Regions from separate parts of the Kribbella koreensis genome, predicted to be linked through region 3. Evidence: predicted binding sites of a transcription regulator. Region 3 holds the regulator's gene; each other region holds the start of a gene.
What was found. Region 3 encodes HrcA, which represses chaperone genes, less so after heat shock. Its sites were predicted from a motif close to TTGGCACTCGNNNNNNNCGAGTGCCAA; they were not measured.
Positions count from the first base shown of each region.

Region 1 (4,858 bases), on a different contig from region 3:
AATAGGCGTTGTGGTCGAACACCCGCTTCCCGTCCGCCCGCCGTGCCGGATCAGCAAACACCACCTCGTACTGCGAACAGTCCTGCGCCTCTGCATCACCCACCAGAACCTGGCCGGGCAACTCCAGGGCGGCAAGGTTCGCCTGAGCCGCTGCAGCCGTCGCGGGATCCCGCTCGACACCGGTGACTCGCAACCCGGCCCGTGCCGCGCTGATCAGGTCGCCCCCGATCCCACAGCCGAGGTCGACCACAGTTGCTCCCGGAAGCGTCGCACCGATGCGAGCGGCCCGGTGCACCCCGACCGTCGTGCGCGTGGCCTGCTCCAGGCCGTCCGGGGTGAAGTACATGCGTGCTGCATCCTCGGCACCGAACTTGGCCACCGCCCGATGCCGCAGAGAAGCCTGCGTGACAGCAGCGGTGACCACAGCAACGTCGTACCGGCGTCTGAGCTTCTCGACCAGGCGTAGTTCGCCTCCTGGCGTGAAGCCGGCGCAGGCCTCGGCTAGTACTTCAGCTCCGGCCGGCGCCAGCAACAGCGAGATCGAGTCAGGTGTCACCCGGCACAGTCTGCCCCGCCGCTCAGAGCGGGCTTGCGCAGGTGTTGCTCCAGGCGTGCTTCTGCAGCGAGTACATCCGCCAGTTCATCGCAGACCTGGTCTTCGGGCCGTAGATGCCGTCGGCGGTGATCTTGTGCTTGCGCTGGACCTTCAGCACCGCCGCGCGGGTCTTGCTGCCGTACTTGCCGTCGACGGTGAGCTTGCTGCCGTAGCAGAAGTTCAGGTCCCGCTGCAGGGCCTTGATCGCCGACGCGGGATCGCCGACGTAGTCCGGGCCGTAGCGCCGCGGGTTGTCGCCGTACTTCAGGTTGCAGTTGGTGGAGGTGTCCTCCCAGCCGCCCGGCACCTGCACGGCCCAGCCCTTGCCGACCGGCTTCATCAGCGCGGACAGACACTGCTCCAGCCCCTTGACCCTGACCGGTGCGGCATCGGCCGTCGTGGTCGCGACCACTGCGCCGCTGATGGCCATCACGGCCGTCGCGCCGACAGTGACTGCGGTACGTAGAAATCCCATGGTGTGCCCCTCGAGTATCCGATCCCCCCTCCGGGATCGCTTGCTCGTTGAGACTGCGCCGGCTGCCCTTTTGTTCGTTGCAGTTGGTTGCAGGAAGTTGCAGCGGGTCAGAGCGGGCTGGAGCAGTTCTTGCTCCACGTGTTGGTCTTGGTGGCGTACAGGCGCCAGTTCATCGCCGAGCGGGTCTTGGGACCGTAGATGCCGTCGACGGCCAGCTTGTGGCGCCTCTGGACGGCCTTGATCACTCCACGGGTGTTGCTGCCGTAGATGCCGTCCACTGTGAGCCTGTAGCCGTAGCAGTAGTTCAGGTTGCGCTGAAGGACCCGGATGGCGGTGTCCGGGTCGCCTCTGTGGTTCGAGCCCCGGAACGGGTCGTCGCCGTACATCAGGTTGCAGGTGGTGCTCGGGCTGTTCCACAGCGACGGCATCGGAATGCCCCAGCCGGTCTTGCCGATCGGTACGACCCGGGCATACAGGCACTGCGGGGTCGCGGCGGCCGCCTGGGCCGCGGCTGTCCGGTCAGCGGTCTCTGCGGCCGCGTCCTTGGCCTTGAGCTGTACTGCGGGCGCGGCGCCGCCAGGGGCCGCGTTGCCGGGGTGGCCGGAGGAGGAGTCGTGCGCGCCTTTGGCCGCGAGGCCGGCGACCGCGAACGGGCTGATCACCAGCAGTGCGATCACCACCGTCTTGCGGGTGGTCAGCTTCGGCAGTGACGGGAGGTGGAGCGCCATGGTTCTCTCCTCGGGCGGTCGGTCCCGGGGCGGCCGGGATCCCTACAGAGACGACGGTCCCACGAGCGGGCGGGGTTCGCCCAGCCCTTGATGGCAGAAAGCGTCGAGGCGGACACGGGCGGTACCTGCGTTCGCCGGTGGCGAGAATCTGGCACTCGAGTTGACCGAGTGCTAATCGCGGCCTAGATTCTTTATTGGCACTCTCCACTCGAGGGTGCCAGCGGCCCGGCCTCTGATCCCCGCGACGGCAGAGGTGGAACGGCCGCTCGCAGCACCCCTTGAACACACAAGAACTCGACCGTGGAGGTCAGCAAGTGTCGGTCACGATCAAGCCGCTCGAGGACCGTATCCTCGTTGCGCCGCTCGAAGCCGAGCAGACCACGAAGTCCGGCCTGGTGATCCCGGACACCGCCAAGGAGAAGCCGCAGGAGGGCGAGATCCTCGCCGTCGGCCCCGGCCGCATCGACGACAACGGCAACCGCGTCCCGCTGGACGTCAGCGTCGGCGACAAGGTCATCTACTCCAAGTACGGCGGCACCGAGGTCAAGTACGACGGCCAGGACTACCTGATCCTGGGCGCCCGCGACATCCTCGCAGTCGTCACCAAGTGACGATCGCTCGTTCCTGACCGACACCGCTCCGGCGCCGACTCGGCTCCGGAGCGGAGTCGTTCGGGTCGCGGGCATCATTGTTGAAACTCAGAGAGGGACTTGTTTTTTATGCCGAAGATCCTCGAGTTCGACGAGAACGCGCGGCGCGCGCTGGAGCGTGGCGTCGACAAGCTCGCGAACACGGTGAAGGTGACGCTGGGGCCCAAGGGCCGCTACGTCGTGCTGGACAAGAAGTGGGGCGCCCCGACCATCACCAACGACGGTGTCACCGTCGCGCGTGAGGTCGAGCTGGACGACCCGTTCGAGAACCTCGGTGCGCAGCTGGCCAAAGAGGTTGCCACCAAGACCAACGATGTCGCCGGTGACGGAACCACCACCGCGACCGTCCTGGCGCAGGCGCTGGTGCACGAGGGCCTGCGCGCCGTCGCCGCCGGCGTCAACCCGATGGGCCTGAAGAAGGGCATCGAGGCCGCCGTCGAGGCCGTCTCGAAGAAGCTGATCGAGACCGCCCGTCCGGTCGACGACAAGGGCGACATGGCCCACGTCGCCACCATCTCCGCCCGTGACGCCGAGATCGGTTCGCTGATCGCGGAGGCGTTCGACAAGGTCGGCAAGGACGGCGTCATCACCGTCGAGGAGTCGAACACGTTCGGCACCGAGCTGGACTTCACCGAGGGCATGCAGTTCGACAAGGGCTACATCTCGCCCTACTTCATCACCGACGCCGAGGGTGGCGAAGCGGTGCTGGACGACCCGTACATCCTGATCAACCAGGGCAAGATCTCCGCGGTGTCGGACCTGCTGCCGTTGCTGGAGAAGGTCGTCCAGTCCGGTAAGACGCTGCTGATCATCGCCGAGGACGTCGACGGCGAGGCGCTGTCGACCCTGGTCGTGAACAAGATCCGCGGCAACTTCACCTCCGTCGCCGTCAAGGCGCCGGGCTTCGGTGACCGCCGCAAGGCGATGCTCGAGGACCTGGCTGCCCTCACCGGCGCCCAGGTGATCGCGCCCGAGGTCGGCCTCAAGCTGGACCAGGTCGGTCTCGAGGTGCTCGGCACCGCCCGCCGGATCGTCGTCACCAAGGACAACACCACTGTTGTCGAGGGTGCCGGCAAGTCCGACGAGATCGAGTCCCGGGTCAACCAGATCAAGGCCGAGATCGAGCGCACCGACTCCGACTGGGACCGCGAGAAGCTGCAGGAGCGGCTGGCCAAGCTGGCCGGCGGCGTCTGCGTGATCAAGGTCGGCGCGGCCACCGAGGTCGAGCTGAAGGAGAAGAAGCACCGGATCGAGGACGCGGTGTCCGCGACCCGTGCGGCCATCGAGGAGGGCATCGTCGCCGGTGGCGGTTCTGCTCTCGTCCACGCCGCCGCGGTGCTCGACGAGGGTCTGGGCCTGGAGGGCGACGAGCTCGCCGGTGTCCGGATCGTCCGCAAGGCGGTCGTCGAGCCGCTGCGCTGGATCGCCGAGAACGGTGGCTACGAGGGCTACGTCGTGACCGCCAAGGTCGCGGAGCTCGAGGTCGGCAGCGGCTTCAACGCCGCCACCGGTGAGTACGGCGACCTGCTCGCCCAGGGTGTCCTGGACCCGGTCAAGGTGACGCGTTCCGCGCTCGCCAACGCCGGCTCCATCGCCGCTCTGCTGCTCACCACGGAGACGCTGATCGTCGACAAGCCCGAAGAAGAAGAGCCCGCCGCAGCCGGTCACGGCCACGGTCACGGTCACTGACCTCTTCGTACTTGGCACCACCAGAACTGCCCGGCCGGTCCTCGGACCAGCCGGGCAGTTCTTTGTCTGGGTGCCCCTGGGCGTGGCTACCGTCTGGGGTGTGAAGTACTGCTGCGAGTACGCCTACGGCTGCCCTGAGCGGGTGGCGGTGGTCTGTTATGTCCACGGAGGTGAGGACCCGTGCTGCCTCGACGAAGGGGCGCACGAGTGTCTGGAGGACATGTACGGCAGCGAGGACGGGCTGATGCTCGGGGACGGGTTCGTCTGCCTGCGGTGCGGGAACTACGAGATGGTCGGGCTGGCGCATGGCCCGGCCACGGAGCCCGGGTTTCCGCGCAAGCAGGGATTGCCCAGGGAGCACTGGCTGGAGGTGCCGGCTGAGGTCGCGCCGGTCGTGTTCTCGGTCGAGGAGGTCTTCGACCTGGACTCGCGGGGTGGGTTGCTGGTCGCAGGACAGCTCGTCACGGGCAAAGTCGCGGCGGGGTCGGTACTGCGGACCGCCGACGGCCAGGCGGTCAAAGTGCTCGGGCTGGAGCTCACCGGGGTGGGTGGCGGACGGTTCACGCTGCTGGTCGAGCGGAGCGGCGTACCGGCGCTGGCGGCGGGGGCCGTGCTGACCTCGTAGCGGCGATCACTGTTCGTGATGAAAAAAGCTCGGTTCTCACCTATTGCCACTAGGCAAAGGGGGGCCGGCGTCGTATTCTCTTGCAGGCTGGTCAGT
Region 1 covers NZ_BAAAHK010000013.1:827,079-831,936, forward strand. Annotated here, with positions in the region: gene ABD116_RS28300 (class I SAM-dependent methyltransferase) at 1-556, opposite strand, end outside; gene ABD116_RS28305 (peptidoglycan-binding domain-containing protein) at 579-1,070, opposite strand; gene ABD116_RS28310 (peptidoglycan-binding domain-containing protein) at 1,178-1,798, opposite strand; gene groES (co-chaperone GroES) at 2,113-2,409, shown strand; gene groL (chaperonin GroEL) at 2,518-4,137, shown strand; gene ABD116_RS28325 (hypothetical protein) at 4,220-4,762, shown strand.
Region 1: groES (co-chaperone GroES) is a predicted target of HrcA. The motif match lies at 1,947-1,973, and genes of this name have one in related genera.

Region 2 (4,858 bases), on a different contig from region 3:
GCCAGACGGCCTTGCCGTCTGCCTCGGGCATCACGATCCAGGCGATCACGTAGCCGATCAGCGCGGTGCCGCCGGTGATCAGGGTCAGGCCGACGATGGCCAGCCGGACCAGCGTGGCGTCGATGTTGAAGTACTCCGCCAGGCCACCGGACACACCGGAGAGCATCCGCTGGTTACGCGAGCGGCGAAGGGACTTACCGGACAGGTTCGAGAACGGTGCAGTGGAGTTCGTCATGTCCACTACTCTGCCGCCGCGAACCCCTTCCCCACATCGGGATCGGTACCGACCCGACCCTGGTCGCACCCCTGGTCCGGGTCAGCCGGGGCGGCCCCGGACCCCTGACTACTTTCGATATTTTCTGTCGGTGGCGGGTCGTACCGTCGGGGGATGGATGCTGAGGCGGTGACGAAGATGCTGCTCGCCTTGCCCGGGGTGGAGGAGCACGTGGGGTGGGCCGGGCAGCCTGCGTTCAAGGTGCGGAAGAAGGGCTTCGTCTACCTGTCGGCGGACGAGACCTCGGTGATGCTGAAGGCGCTGCGCGAGGAGCAGGAGGCGCTGGTGGCGGAGAGTCCGGAGATCTACACGGCCTCGTGGGCGTCCGGGCGGTTCGCCTGGCTGGAAGTCAAGCTGGCGATCGCGGACGAGGACGAGTTGGTGGAGCTGCTGACCGAGGCCTGGCGGCTGACCGCGCCGAAGATGCTGATCGCGCAGCACGAGCAACCGTCTGCTTGACCGGCGTGCGCTGTCAGGTCGCCCGGCGGTAGGCGCTCGGGGTGGTGCCCACCTCGCGGCGGAAGTGGGCGCGGAAGTTGGTGGCGCTGCCGAAGCCGGTGGCGGCGGCTATTCGCTCGACTGACCAGTCGGAGGTCTCCAGCAGTCGGCGGGCGCTCAGCACGCGCTGCAGGGCGACCCACTGCATCGGTGGCATGCCGGTCTCGGTGGTGAAGTGCCGGATGAACGTCCTGCGTGGAAGGTTCGAGTGCTCGGCCAGATCCCGCACAGTGAGCGGTTCGCCCAGGTGCTGCATTGCCCACTGGCGGGTGGCCGACAGGTCTGAGCGGGGCGGGGTCAGTACGTCGACGTACTGGCGCTGATCGCCGCTCCGGGCAGGTCCTGCCACCACGTGCTTGCCGGCCTCGTATGCGGCCGCGGCGCCGAAGTCGGAGGTGATCACGTGCAGGCAGGCGTCGATGGCAGCGCCGCCGCCGGCCGAGGTGAGGATCTTGCCGTCCTCGACGAACAGGCGGTTCTCCAGGACGTTGACGAGCGGGTGGTTCGCGCGCAGGCGGGCCACGTACTCCCAGTGGGTGGTCGCGTCCCGGCCGTCCAGTACGCCGGCTGCCGCCAGCGCGAGCGTCCCGGTGCAGATGCCGACCAGCCGGGCACCTCGGTCGGCGGCTGCCCGGAGCAGGTCCAGGTACTCAGCGGGTAGGGGGACCTCGGGGTCGTCGTACCCGGGTACGACGACCATGTCGGCGTCGGCCGCCGCGGCCAGCGGGTGCGTGGACATCGCCTCTCCGCAGACGAGCACGCGGTAACCGGCGTACCGGCCGAGGATGTGCAGCGGAATGCTCAGATCGAGCGCGATCAGGCGCGGTACGCCGAGGATCGCCACCGTCAGGCCTGGCATCATCCTTGCCCCCTTTGGCATCGTCGCTCCTGGTGACGCGCGGTACCCGAATCCTACGGTTGATTCAATATTCAGCTTTCGGATCGGGAGAGACATGACCGCGACACAGGTGGAGAGCTTCGGACTTCCGTGGGAGAGCAGCTACGGCTACGCGCAGGCTGTTCGGCACGGGGACACCATCTACCTCTCCGGGCAGCTGGGGCACCGCGGCGAGGACCTGCTGGCGCCGGCGCCGCTAGACGCGGCCGGTGAGGTGACGGACTTCTCGGGGATGGCCGAGCAGATGCGGCAGACCTACGTGAACGCTGCCGAGCTGCTGGGCCGCTTCGGCGCCGGACTGGAGAATGTAGTCGAGGAAGTGCTCTACGTGCTCGACATACCGTCGGCCTTCGAGGCGGCGGGGCCGGTGCGCAAGGCGGCATACGGGCGGGAAGACCCGCAGGTCGCCAGCACTCTGGTCGGGGTCACCCGGCTGGCGCTGCCCGGCCAGCTGATCGAGGTCAAGTTCATCGCCAAGGTCTAGAGCGTCTTGCTGACCAGCACCCATTGGGGCGACGTGCGGCTGAGTTCTGTGAAGCCTGCCTCGAGGTAGACGGACAGTGGGCCGCGGTAGAGGTCAGCGGAGGGGACCCTGCCCGAGTAGGAGAGGTCCACCGCGCAGGCCTCCAGTACTGCGGCCCCCTGGGTGCGGGCGAAGTCGATTGCTCCCTGTAGGAGCTCCCCGGCCAACCCCTGACGGCGGTGACCGACCGGTACGACGAAGCAGGTGACCACCCAGGCGTCGGGGTCGCCGCCGCGCCAGTTGGGGGAGGCGATGACCCGGGGATAGGCCGAGCGGGGAGCGACGGCGCACCAGCCCATCGGCGTACCGTCGGCTGTCGCAAGGACGCCTGGTGGTCTGTCCGAGGCGACCTGAGCGCTGAGGGCGTCACGCTTGGCTGCGGGGGAGGTGTCGGACCAGTCCTTGCCGCGGAGGCGGAAGTACTGGCAGAAGCAGCGGGCGGGGTCGCCGCGCTCACCCATCACCGTGACGACGTCCGGCCAGCGGTCCGGGGTGGCCGGGAGGACCTCCAGAGTCATGCCGGCACCGTACTGCGGACGGGGACCTGGCTTGCACTCGCTTGGGTCGAGTGCTAATACTTGGTTAGCACTCGATGGGCGAGAGTGATAACGCTCCTGCCCGGACGGTGTGACCATAGACGGCCTCGATGAGGTGCCGGAGGCGTGGCGGGACGTGACCGCCGCACCGATGACACCGTCCGTCGCGGGCATCCGGCCGGCTGAACAAAAAACTCGACGCGGGAGGACTCGCGGAGAATGCCCAAGCTGATTTCTTTCAATGAAGAGGCGCGCCGTGGCCTCGAGCGGGGTATGAACACCCTCGCCGACGCCGTGAAGGTGACGCTCGGCCCCAAGGGCCGCAACGTCGTGCTGGAGAAGAAGTGGGGCGCCCCCACGATCACCAACGACGGTGTCTCCATCGCCAAGGAGATCGAGCTCGAGGACCCGTACGAGAAGATCGGGGCCGAGCTCGTCAAGGAAGTTGCCAAGAAGACGGATGACGTCGCAGGCGACGGCACCACCACGGCGACCGTGCTGGCCCAGGCGCTCGTGCGCGAGGGTCTGCGCAACGTCGCCGCGGGCGCCAACCCGATGGGCCTGAAGAAGGGCATCGAGAAGGCGGTCGACGCCATCAGCGAGCAGCTGCTGGCGCAGGCGAAGGACGTCGAGACCCGGGAGCAGATCGCTTCCACGGCCTCGATCTCCGCCGCCGACACCCAGGTCGGCCAGATCATCGCCGAGGCGATGGACAAGGTCGGCAAGGAAGGTGTCATCACCGTCGAGGAGAGCAACACCTTCGGTCTCGAGCTCGAGCTCACCGAGGGCATGCGCTTCGACAAGGGCTACATCTCGCCGTACTTCGTGACCGACACCGAGCGGATGGAAGCGGTCCTCGAAGACCCGTACATCCTCGTGGTGAACAGCAAGATCTCGAGCATCAAGGACCTGGTCCCGGTGCTGGAGAAGGTCATGCAGACCGGCAAGCCGCTGGCGATCATCGCCGAGGACCTCGAGGGTGAGGCGCTCGCGACCCTGGTCGTGAACAAGATCAAGGGCACCTTCAAGACCGTCGCCGTCAAGGCGCCGGGCTTCGGTGACCGCCGCAAGGCCATGCTGGTCGACATCGCCGTGCTGACCGGCGGTGAGGTCATCTCCGAGGAGGTCGGCCTCAAGCTCGACACCGTGGACCTGGAGCTGCTCGGCCAGGCCCGCAAGATCGTCGTCACCAAGGACGAGACGACCATCGTCGAGGGTTCCGGCGACGCCGACCAGATCTCCGGCCGGGTGAACCAGATCCGCGCCGAGATCGAGAAGTCGGACTCCGACTACGACCGCGAGAAGCTGCAGGAGCGCTTGGCCAAGCTGGCCGGCGGCGTTGCGGTCATCAAGGTCGGCGCGGCCACCGAGGTCGAGCTGAAGGAGCGCAAGCACCGCATCGAGGACGCCGTTCGCAACGCGAAGGCCGCCGTCGAAGAGGGCATCGTCGCCGGTGGCGGCGTGGCGCTGCTGCAGGCTTCGGTCGTCGCGTTCGAGAAGCTGGAGCTCGAGGGTGACGAGGCCACCGGTGCCGCGATCGTGCGGTCCGCGGTCGAGGCCCCGCTGAAGCAGATCGCCTTCAACGCCGGCCTCGAGGGCGGCGTCGTGGTGGAGAAGGTTCGCAACCTCGAGCCGGGCTGGGGCCTCAACGCCGCAACCGGTGAGTACGTGGACCTGATCGCCACCGGCATCATCGACCCGGCCAAGGTGACGCGCTCGGCGCTGCAGAACGCAGCGTCCATCGCGGCCCTGTTCCTCACCACCGAGGCCGTCATCGCCGACAAGCCGGAGAAGGCCTCGGCCGCTCCGGGCGGCGCGCCCGACATGGGCGGCATGGACTTCTGATCTCCTAGAAGTTCCTTCTGTACAAGAAACCTGGCTCCGGGCACTTCGCCCGGAGCCAGGTTTTTTTATGTGTCTCTTGCTGCTTTGAGCAGGCGGAGTTGGCCGATTTCGGCGGCGTTCTTCATCAGTTCGGTGTTGACCCAGGCGAACTGGTCGGCGGTGGAGCGGCGGGCTTCGGGGGGCCAGGGGAAGACGGCCGGCCGGGTGAGGTCGGTGATGTCTTCGAGGATGTGGGACCACTGGTCGCGCAGGGCCCGCATCCAGCCGAGGGTCTTGGCCAGGTC
Region 2 covers NZ_BAAAHK010000018.1:171,222-176,079, reverse strand. Annotated here, with positions in the region: gene ABD116_RS33910 (PspC domain-containing protein) at 1-235, opposite strand, end outside; gene ABD116_RS33905 (MmcQ/YjbR family DNA-binding protein) at 389-733, shown strand; gene ABD116_RS33900 (GlxA family transcriptional regulator) at 747-1,652, opposite strand; gene ABD116_RS33895 (RidA family protein) at 1,726-2,154, shown strand; gene ABD116_RS33890 (GNAT family N-acetyltransferase) at 2,151-2,711, opposite strand; gene groL (chaperonin GroEL) at 2,949-4,574, shown strand; gene ABD116_RS33880 (DinB family protein) at 4,640-4,858, opposite strand, start outside.
Region 2: groL (chaperonin GroEL) is a predicted target of HrcA. The motif match lies at 2,742-2,768, and genes of this name have one in related genera.

Region 3 (4,858 bases):
CGTCGAGGGTCTGACGCATTTCGACCTCCGCACCGAGCAGTACTACGTGCACGCCGACCCCACCAACAACGTGCTCGCCACGACCACCTTCCGCGCGCACCCGGACTTCCCGTGGATCGAAGGCGCGACGATGCCGGCCGTCTGGACCCGCACCTGGGGCGACGGCAAGGTCTTCGTCTGTACGCCGGGCCACTCCGTCGCCGACCTCGACACGCCAGAGGTCCGCACCATCATCGAGAGGGGCCTGCTGTGGGCGAGCAAGTGACCAACGTCGGCATCGTCGGCACCGGTGTCATCAGCGGTACGTACCTCGAGCACCTCGCCAAGCTCCCCGGCGTCCAGGTGGTCGCCGTCGCCGATCTCGACCTCTCCAGGGCGCAAGCGATCGCCGACCAGAATCCGGGCGTCCGGGCCCTGACGTCCGAGGACCTGTTCGCAGACCCCGACGTCGACATCGTCCTCAACCTGACCATCCCGGCCGCGCACGCACCGGTCCACCAGGCGGCGCTGCAGGCCGGCAAGCACGTGTACGGCGAGAAGCCGCTGGCTGTCGACCGTGCCGAGGCAGAGCCGCTGCTCAAGCTCGCGGCCGCCAACAACCTCCGCATCGGCTGCGCGCCCGACACCGTGCTCGGCACCGGCACGCAGACTGCCCGCGTCGCGCTCGACCGCGGCGACATCGGCGTACCGACGGCAGCGTCGGCCTACTTCGTTACGCCCGGGCATGAGCTGTGGCATCCAGCCCCCGAGTTCTACTACCAACAGGGTGGCGGCCCGCTGCTCGACATGGGTCCGTACTACATCACCAGTCTCGTCACGCTGCTTGGACCGGTGAAGCGGGTCACTGGTCGGGCTGGGCGCTCGCAGGAGCAGCGGAAGGTCCACACCGGGCCGCGGGCGGGGGAGACGTTCCCTGTCGACGTACCGACGCACGTGACCGGCGTACTGGAGCACGAGTCGGGTGCGCTCACCACTGTGCTGATGAGCTTCGACGTGTGGGCCGCACGGCTCCCGCGGATCGAGATCTACGGCACCGAGGGCAGCCTGTCCGTCCCGGACCCGAATGGCTTCGACGGCACGGTGGAGATTGCCACTGCGACCAACCGTGACTGGACGCAACTCCCTGTAGCCGGTGGGTACGCCGGTGCCGGCCGCGGCGTCGGTGTGGCCGACATGGCTCGCGCGCTGCGCAACAACGAGCCGCACCGGGCCGATGGAGCGCTGGCATATCACGTGCTCGATGTGATGGAGTCGCTGCTCGAGTCTGCGGCTCAGGACCAGTCGGTGGACGTGGCGAGTACGGTCCAGCGGCCTGCCGCCGTACCTTTGGGGGCATCCCCGGAATTAGCCTGAGACACGGCCCACGCCGTTACGCGTCGGTAGGTGTCGTGCGGGCTCGGTAGACTGGCACTCGAAACTCGGGAGTGCCAGCCCGAGGGGCCGACGTGAGAGGGGTGGTGCGCGTGCTGGACGAACGCAAACTGGACGTGCTCCGGGCCATCGTCGAGGACTACGTGGCCACCCATGAGCCGGTCGGCTCGAAGACCCTGGTCGACCGGCACAACCTCGGCGTCTCCCCGGCCACGGTCCGCAACGACATGGCCGCGCTGGAGGAGGAGGGGTACATCACCCAGCCGCACACCAGCGCCGGCCGGATCCCGACCGACGCCGGCTACCGGCTGTTCGTCGACAAGCTGAGCACCGTCAAGACGCTGTCGCCGGCCGAGAAGAAGGCGATCTCGTCCTTCCTGGTCGGCGCGGTCGACCTGGACGACGTAGTACGGCGTACCGTCCGGCTGCTGGCGCAGATCACCCGGCAGGTCGCCATCGTGCAGTACCCGACGCTGAGCCGGTCGAGCGTGCGGCACGTCGAGGTGGTCACGATGACGCCGCGACGGCTGTTGCTGGTGCTGATCACCAGCACCGGCCGGGTCGAGCAGCGGATCGTGGAGACCCACGACGACGTCGACGAGCAACTGATCGCCGACCTGCGCTCCCGGCTGAACACGGCGCTGACCGGCCAGCGGCTGACCGACGCGGCCACCTCGCTGGAGAGCGTCACCGAGACCTTCGCACCGCCGAACCGGCCGCTGGTGGCCGCCATCGTGACGAGCTTGCTGGAGGCCTTCACGGTCGAGGGCGAGCAGCGGATCGCGGTCGGCGGCGCGGCCAACCTGACCCGCTACGGCGACGACTTCGAGCGCAACGTGAAGCCGGTGCTGGAGGCGCTCGAGGAGCACGTGATCCTGCTCAAGCTGCTCGGCGAGGCCACCAACCCGCAGACGCTGACGGTCCGGATCGGCCACGAGAACCCGTACGAAGGACTTGCCACCACCTCGGTCGTCGCCACCGGCTACGGCTCCAAGTCGGAGGCGCTGGCCACCCTCGGCATCGTCGGCCCGACCCACATGGACTATCCGAGCACGATGGGCGCTGTCCGCGCCGTCGCGCGCTACGTCAGCCAGATCCTGGCCGACTCGTGAACCACCACCACACACTGCCTACCAAGTGGCTTGGAGTATGAGCACCGATTACTACGCCGTCCTGGGCGTCAGTCGCGACGCGACACAGGACGAGATCAAGAAGGCCTACCGCAAGCTGGCCCGCCAGTACCACCCGGACGTGAACGACTCCGAGGACGCGCACCACAAGTTCCAGGAGATCGGCCGCGCCTTCCAGGTGCTCAGCGACCCGCAGAAGAAGCAGGTCCACGATCTCGGTGGTGACCCGTTCGCGAGCGGTCCGGGCGCGGGCGGCGCCGGCTTCGGCCAGGCGTTCACCTTCACCGACATCATGGACGCCTTCTTCGGCCAGACCGGCGGGGCGACCCGCGGGCCGCGGCCACGCACCCGGCGGGGCCAGGACGCGCTGATCCCGCTGCGGATCGACCTCGCCGAGGCGGCCTTCGGGACGACCCGCGAGCTGAAGGTCGACACCGCGGTGCTCTGCCCGACCTGTTCCGGCTCCGGCGCCCAGGTCGGCTCCGAGCCGGTCACCTGCGAGATCTGCCACGGCCGGGGCGAGGTCACGCACACGCAGCGCTCGTTCCTCGGCGAGGTCCGGACGATGCGTCCGTGCCCGAACTGCCGCGGCTTCGGCACCACCATCCCGAACCCGTGTGTCGAGTGCGCCGGCGACGGGCGGGTGCGCTCCCGGCGTACCGTCACGGTCAAGATCCCCGGTGGCGTCGACAGCGGCACCCGGGTCCAGCTGACCGGCCAGGGCGAGGTCGGCCCGGGCGGTGGCCCGGCCGGCGACCTGTACGTCGAGATCGAGGTCGAGCCGCACGAGATCTTCACCCGCAGCGGTGACGACCTGCACTGCACGGTGACCCTGCCGATGACGGCGGCGGCGCTCGGTACGACGATCGACCTGCCGACGCTCGAGGGCGAGACGACGCCGCTCGAGATCCGGGCGGGGACGCAGTCGGGGACGGCGATGACGCTGACCGCTCGCGGTGTACCGCGGTTGCGGCACGCGGGTCGCGGTGACCTGATCGTGCAGGTGATCGTCGAGACGCCGACCAAGCTGGACGACGCGCAGAAGGCGTTGCTGCAGCAGATCGCCGCCGCGCGGGGCGAGGAGCGGCCGGTCGGTCATGTCCAGGCGGCGCACAAGGGTGTCTTCGGGCGCCTGCGCGACGCCTTCGGTGCGCATTGAAAACGACTTAGGCTGCCGGGCGATGGGACTCGCGGTCTTCTACCTGCCTGACCTCGACGGCCCCGAGCTGGTACTGGACGGGGCCGAAGGGCGTCATGCGGCCGTCGTACGCCGGATCGGTCCGGGCGAGCGGATCCGGCTGACCGACGGCCGGGGCTCCTTCGCCGAGGGTGCGGTCACGGCTTCGTCCAAGACCGGCCTGACCGTGGCGGTCGACCGCCGTGGTGAGGTCGACGCTGCGAGCCCGCGGCTGGTCGTAGTACAGGCCTTGCCGAAGGGGGAGCGGGCTGAGCTGGCCGTCGAGATGCTAACCGAGGTGGGCGTCGACCTGATCGTCCCGTGGAACGCGGACCGCAGCCAGTTCCGCGCCAACCCCGAGCGGGTCGCCAAGACCGAGAGCAAGTGGCAGTCCTGGGCCTTCGAGTCCAGCAAACAGTCTCGCCGCTCCTGGTTCTGCGAGGTGGCCCCCATCGCCTCGACCTCGGAGGTCGCCAAGCTCCTCTCTGACGCCGCCCTGGCCGTCATCCTCCACGAAGAAGCCACCACCCCGATGGCCTCGCTGGAGTTGCCCGCGGCGGGCGACATCGTGATCGTGGTCGGCCCCGAAGGCGGCATCGCTCCGGCCGAGCTGGAGGCTTTCGCCGCCACCCCGGTGCGCCTCGGCAGCACAGTCCTCCGTACGTCGACAGCGGGCGTAGCCGCCGCCTCAGCCCTACTCGCCCGCTCCCGCTGGACCTGATCCGATGGACTGGCTCGACTGGCACCAGGACTACGACGACCCGTCATCCGACCTGAGCGGCCGCCTCCGCTCGGTCCAACGCGCGATCCGGAACCACCTCGACGCGCACCCCGACGGCCCGATCCGAGTCATCAGCGCCTGCGCCGGCCAGGGCCGCGACCTGATCGAGGTCCTAGCCACCCACCCCGCCCGCGACCGGGTATCTGCCCGCCTGGTTGAGCTAGACCCCCGCTTGGCCGACACAGCCCGCACAGCAGCCGCTGCCCACGGCCTCACCGGCATCGAGGTCGTAGAAGCCGACGCCGGCTCAACCGCGAGCTACGCAGGCGCAGTACCAGCCGACCTGGTCCTCTTCTGCGGCGTCTTCGGCAACATCACCCCCGCCGACACGGAGACCACGGTCCGCGCCCTCCCCGCCTTCTGCACCCCCAACGCCACTGTCATCTGGACCCGGGGCCG
Region 3 covers NZ_BAAAHK010000027.1:25,079-29,936, reverse strand. Annotated here, with positions in the region: gene ABD116_RS41035 (ThuA domain-containing protein) at 1-265, shown strand, start outside; gene ABD116_RS41030 (Gfo/Idh/MocA family protein) at 250-1,353, shown strand; gene hrcA (heat-inducible transcriptional repressor HrcA) at 1,464-2,483, shown strand; gene dnaJ (molecular chaperone DnaJ) at 2,521-3,660, shown strand; gene ABD116_RS41015 (16S rRNA (uracil(1498)-N(3))-methyltransferase) at 3,683-4,399, shown strand; gene ABD116_RS41010 (SAM-dependent methyltransferase) at 4,404-4,858, shown strand, end outside.